DNA from 2 places in the Priestia megaterium genome. Region 2 is predicted to be linked to the other one. Evidence: a T-box and tRNA genes for the amino acid it is inferred to sense, from the RefSeq annotation. Region 2 holds a T-box; the other holds one or more tRNA genes.
What was found. The T-box of region 2 lies ahead of thrS (threonine--tRNA ligase). A T-box ahead of a tRNA ligase gene usually reads a tRNA of that ligase, here a tRNA-Thr.
Positions count from the first base shown of each region.

Region 1 (3,175 bases), 820 kb from region 2:
ATTCATTACAGCGTTCCTCCTTCTTTCGTTTTATCAGAAAGAAACGCTAATAGAGTTTTGCGCGTTACAACGCCAATGCGTTTGCTCCCTTTTTTCACAGCTATTGCTTCATGGTCGTAAAGGGCGTCCATTGCCTGCTGAACAGTGGCGGTTGAAGCTAGCTCTTCAGTAGGTTCTACGTCTGGCTGTTCACTTTCTTTGACAAACATATCCAATGTCTCAAATAAAGCATTTCCTTGATTTCCAATAAATGTTTTTACAAACTCATTTTTAGGCTTTTGAATGAATTCCTCCGGGGTGCCAACTTGAACAATTTCCCCATCTTTCATCAGGCAGATACGATCTCCAAGCGTCATGGCTTCGCTCATATCATGCGTAACAAACACAAATGTTTTTTTGATTTTTTCCTTTAAGCTAATAACATCTTGTTGAAGCTGTTCGCGGCTTAACGGATCGAGGGCACTAAAGGGTTCGTCCATTAAAATAACGGGGGGATCAGCTGCGAGGGCACGTGCTACACCTACACGTTGCTGCTGGCCACCTGAGAGCTCAGACGGCTTTCGGTTTCGATATTGCTTTGGGTCTAGTCCTACCAAGGTAAGCAGTTCATCAATACGCGTTTTGATTTTGTTTTTCTTCCAATGCTTCATCTCCGGTACAATGGCTATATTCTCAGCAATGGTCATATGAGGAAAAAGAGCAATCTGCTGTAGCACATAACCAATGTTCCAGCGTAGCTCATGTATGTTGTGGTCCGATACGAGCTTATCTTTTATGTATAGTTCTCCTTCGGTAATATCATGAAGACGGTTAATCATTTTTAAGGTGGTTGTTTTCCCACATCCACTCGGACCAATTAAAACGAAAAACTCTCCTTCTTTTATTTCTAGATTAATATTTTTCACGGCGGTCGTACCGTCTGGATATTGCTTTGACACATTCTTAAACGTAATCAAATTATCGTTCACACTCCCTGTTGAAATTTAACCCCTAGTTTCGTGTACCCAATACTTAGAGGCAATAAACATTCTTTTAAGAATATTTCTAAATATGATTCATAAGACATAGTGGAAAAGATACACATGTTTTCTAACAGCCTCCTAATAAGGCTATCAAACTGTTAAAGTTTTCACAAGGCGGGGAAGAATAATTCGGAGAATAAATTTAAAGCCAATCCAAATAAAAAAACCTTCTTTCAACAAGAAAGAAGGTTTTTGAGTATGCTAGCGACAGGGATCGAACCTGCGACCTCTTGCTTACCATGCAAGTGCTCTACCTACTGAGCTACACCAGCGTCTTGGAAAATTATATCACGTTTAAATTTATTTAGGAAGCGCTTTTTTAAATTTTTTTATTGGTATATTCTCTAATTTGCGTCTTCTGAAATTCGCACTTTCTACAAAGTTCCATATTTCATGTTAGAACTTCTTACATAAATTGTGTGAATTTTCTTTTTTTATATTACCCTTAGTAAAAGAGCTTACAAAAGAAGGGAAGAAAATAGATGGAACAACAACCAACCATGACAAAATCAAAAACGGCAACTCCCTACCCAAGAGACTGCACGTTCAGCCTGGAAGATTGGACGACGCTTGCTAAGTATTGGTACCCCGTCGCACGCTGCAGTGATGTAACAGAAAAACCAACGTCCGTAAAATTACTAGATGTAAATCTAGTTTTATACCGCACCACACACAAAGTTGTAGCGGCACGTGATTTATGCGTTCACCGAGGCACCCCGCTTAGCATGGGCTGGGTGGAAGATGATGAAATTGTCTGTCCTTACCACGGCTTCCGCTACGCAACGGACGGCGCATGCACGTCAATTCCAGCTCACCCTGACGCCAACATTTCTCCCCGTCTCTGTATGGCCGTCTATCCAGTTATTGAACGATATGGATTAGTGTGGACGTCCCTGACAGGAGAACAAGATAACCTGCCTTATTTCGATGCGTGGGAGGACCCTGATTTTCAGCAAATTGTTTGTCCGAGCTTTGATATCATGGGTTCAGCCGGTCGTCAAATGGAAGGCTTTTTAGACGTAGCTCATTTTGCTTGGGTTCACACAGACACATTTGGTGATCGAAACAACGCCTTTGTGCCTAAATATAAAGTAAGCGATACAGACTATGGGCTTCATGTAGAATATACGAGCACCGTGAGCAATTATTCCAAAGAACAGCAGCATTTAAATCCAACTGATTTTAAATGGCTTCGCGTCTTTGATGTTTATCCCCCGTTTACAGCTACGCTAAAAGTATACTTCCCAGAAGGCGCAGAGCTGTGGATTATGAATGCAGTCTCTCCTATTTCAGCCCGCGAAACACGTTTATTCGCGCCAATCGCTCGAAACTTTGACAAAGATTCTCCCGTTGAAGGTGTGTATGACTTTAACCTTCGCGTCTTTGACGAAGACCGTGAAATGGTGGAAAACCAAAAACCTGAAGACTTGCCTTTAGACCTGCAGATGGAAGCGCATATTATGGCTGATCAAACGTCCATCGGTTACCGGAAATTATTAAAGAAAATGGGCTTAAGCTTTAGATATACAAGCTAAAAAAATCCCCGCTGTCTCAGCGGGGATTTTTTTTATTTAGCAAACTGCTCGCGTGCTGCTTTTTCCTTTATCACTTCATCTTCACTTGCCGGCGTTGCGCGTTTCATGAAGAATGAAAGAATTAAGGCAACCACCACTAGGACTACTGAGACAGCAAACGCATCGTTAATCCCTTGTACCATTGCCTGCATCCCAATCTGTTCTTTCATTTGAGCTGCCCCGGCTGCGGTTGCATTAGCTGCTCCTGCTCCGCTCATTGCATCTTGAGCGAGCTCTTTTGCATGAGTAGCTGTACGGTTTGACATCACCGTTACTAAAAGAGCCGAACCAATAGCTCCCGATACTTGTTGAAGCGTATTGTTCATCGCAGTACCATGCGGATTAAAACGCTGCGGAAGCTGATTTAATCCGTTTGTCATAACCGGCATCATCACCATAGACATTCCGAACATACGAAGCGTGTAAAGCGTAATGAGCGTTGTATAGGTCGTATCAAGCTCTAAGTTACTGAAGAAATACGTCGTAACGGCTGTAATCGTTAGACCCGTTACAGCCAATGCACGCGCTCCGAATTTATCAAATAATTTTCCGGTAATCGGTGACATCACACCCATTAGC
Region 1 covers NZ_CP023317.1:3,688,430-3,691,604, forward strand. The annotation lists gene CEQ83_RS18930 (ABC transporter permease/substrate-binding protein) at 1-6, opposite strand, end outside; gene CEQ83_RS18935 (ABC transporter ATP-binding protein) at 6-956, opposite strand; tRNA gene CEQ83_RS18940 (tRNA-Thr) at 1,222-1,294, opposite strand; gene CEQ83_RS18945 (aromatic ring-hydroxylating dioxygenase subunit alpha) at 1,505-2,557, shown strand; gene CEQ83_RS18950 (DHA2 family efflux MFS transporter permease subunit) at 2,590-3,175, opposite strand, start outside.
Region 1: it encodes a tRNA-Thr, which carries the amino acid that the T-box ahead of thrS (threonine--tRNA ligase) is inferred to sense. The anticodon was not compared.

Region 2 (3,175 bases):
TATTCAGTGTATGTACGTGCCGAAAGAAATTTTACAGGCAACAATGTCTGATATTGAAATTGAGCAGGGAAGATTTGAAGCGATTAAACTAGTAAGAGATTTTGTGCGAGAATATGAGCCAAACAAGAAAATGAAAGCTTTATATTTACACGGTTCGTTTGGTGTGGGAAAAACGTATTTTCTTGGAGCAATTGCCAATGCGTTAGCCGAAAAGAAAGTGAAATCTACCATTCTGTATGTTCCGGAGTTTTTGCGTGAGTTAAAAGGTTCGTTTCAAGATCAAAGCTTTAATGAGAAAATAGAGTATGTCAAAAAAGTACCGGTTCTTATGCTTGATGATCTCGGAGCAGAATCCGTAACGAGCTGGATGCGAGACGATGTGCTCGGAACCATTTTACAATTCCGCATGCTCGAAAATTTGCCGACATTTTTCAGCTCGAATTTAAATTTTAAAGAGCTTCAACATCATTTGACTTATACCCAAAGAGGCGAGCAGGAAGAGCTCAAAGCCGCTCGTGTCATGGAACGAATTAAGTCTCTAGCCATTCCTGTTGAAATGAATGGAGAGAATAAACGAAATAGATGAGCAGGTCGTTTTACATTTCTTGTAACGACTTGCTCATTTTTTTGCATGTTGCCCCATATACATTAATAAAGCGTGTCCAAAGGGGGGCTATGAGGAATGAAAATATTCTTTAAATATGTAGAAGACGCAGTCGTTGTATATGAGTCTTTATGCGCGAAGCAAAGCGCTTTATCATATGGTTCACAGTGCTTGAAGCTGGTGAATAATCAGCTTTTAGTTATTGATGAGACATACAATCGAGAGGCCATTTTACAAGACATGGTGATACCTGTATTAACGCACGTGATTTTAAAAAAGAAAGAAAAAAAGATGATGGTAAACATATTAAAAGAACAATTTTTTTATTCGGAAGAGGAAGAGCAAGATTTGCTGCTTCAAATTATGGGGGGGATTATGGAAGGAGAGAGAGACGAAATTCCGCAAAAAATATTTTCTCTTCCAAGAGAATTGCTTATCCGCCAGGCGCTTCAAGACTTCTTCATTCATAATGTAACATTCACCTTTGAGTCTTTTCTCCAATTCCGTTTAAAAGAATATCAAGATCGGCTGCGCTATTATGCTGAGCTGGCGATTGATGAATATAAGCTTGAACAAGACTATCAAATTCTTATTCATCAGCTGCGTCAAGCGGCTAACGAAAGACAGTCATCTACCGGTGATGTGTACGTGATGCACTTGAATAAAAACAAGTTTGTATTGTACGACCACAACCGTAGATATGTTCCTGAACGTGAATGTGCAGCTCTAGCAGAGGCCTTTTTATCTAAACAAGAATCATTATACATAGACTCGACTATTATCGCGCCTTTGCTAAGTTTATCTCCAGCTGGTATTCATCTGTATAGCGACGAGCATGACCATGATTTTGTTTACACCATTCAAAATATCTTTCAAGAAAAAGTGATGTTATACGAAAAAAATGAATTTCCGTTTGATCAAAAGCAAAATATAACGTGAAAGGTTGATTTCTATTTTGAAAATGAATATAATAAATGCATATTGAAAAACAGCTATATGTTACAAGTTATGATGAGGACATGAGTGTATATTTACGGTTTGTAGAGAGGGAGATCCAGGCTGAAAATCTCCTAACACGGAATATATCCTTACCACCTCTAAACTTCAGTAGTAAACGAGCAGAGCCTCTAGTAATTACTGACGGAATTTCCGTTATAAAACCTCGAGCCGCTTCGGGTTCTTTGGGTTATCCAAGATACGAAGAGGAAACAAGGGTGGTACCGCGTGTATACACAACTCGTCCCTTTTTATAAGGGACGAGTTTTTTGTTTTTACAAAAAGTTTATTAGTTATGTTAAAGGAGTGGAAAGTTGTGTCAGAAGTAATCAAAATGACATTTCCTGATGGAGCTGTTAAAGAGTATCCAAAAGGATCATCAACAGAAGATATTGCGGCTTCTATTAGCCCGGGATTAAAGAAAAAAGCATTAGCAGGCAAAGTAAACGGCGAGCTGCTGGATTTACGTACGCCAATCGAACAAGATGGCAGTCTTGAAATCATTACGCAAGATGCTCCTGAAGCGCTTGAAATTATGCGCCATAGTACAGCGCATTTAATGGCTCAAGCAATCAAACGTTTATACAAAGATGTAAAAGTACAGCTAGGTGTAGGCCCGGTTATCGAAAATGGGTTTTACTATGACATCGATATGGAAGAATCAATTACTCCTGAAGATTTAGGTAGAATTGAAAAAGAAATGAAAAAAATCGTTAATTCAAATATTGAAATTGAACGAAAAGAAGTTTCTCGTGAAGAAGCCATTCAACTTTTTAAAGAAGTTGGCGATGAACTAAAGCTTGAATTGATTGATGCGATTCCAGCAGGTGAAAAGGTGACGATTTACCAACAAGGCGAATTCTTTGATCTTTGCCGAGGTGTGCACGTGCCGTCAACAGGCAAAATTAAAGAGTTTAAACTATTAAGCGTAGCAGGTGCTTATTGGCGCGGAGACAGCGACAATCAAATGCTGCAGCGTATTTACGGTACAGCATTCTTTACAAAAGCAGATTTAGACGAGCATCTTCGTCTTCTTGAAGAAGCAAAAGAACGTGACCACCGTAAACTTGGTAAAGAGTTAAACTTATTTACAAATTCTCAAAAAGTAGGACAAGGTCTTCCTTTATGGCTTCCAAAAGGTGCGACGATCCGCCGTATTATCGAGCGTTATATCGTAGATAAAGAAGTAAGCCTTGGTTATCAGCACGTTTACACGCCGGTGCTTGGAAGTGTAGAACTTTACAAAACGTCTGGTCACTGGGAGCACTATCAAGATGACATGTTCCCTGCAATGGAAATGGATAACGAAGACCTGGTTCTTCGTCCAATGAACTGTCCTCATCACATGATGGTGTACAAACAAGGTATTCACAGCTATCGTGAGCTTCCAATCCGTATTGCTGAACTTGGAACAATGCACCGCTACGAAATGTCAGGAGCATTATCAGGACTTCAGCGCGTTCGAGGCATGACGTTAAATGATGCACATATCTTTGTACGTCCGGATCAAATCAAAGAAGAATTTATTCGTGTGGTTCGCTTAGTTGAAGCGGTTTATAAAGATTTTGGATTTGA
Region 2 covers NZ_CP023317.1:4,504,703-4,507,877, reverse strand. The annotation lists gene dnaI (primosomal protein DnaI) at 1-586, shown strand, start outside; gene ytxC (sporulation protein YtxC) at 683-1,543, shown strand; T-box leader at 1,604-1,852, shown strand; gene thrS (threonine--tRNA ligase) at 1,896-3,175, shown strand, end outside.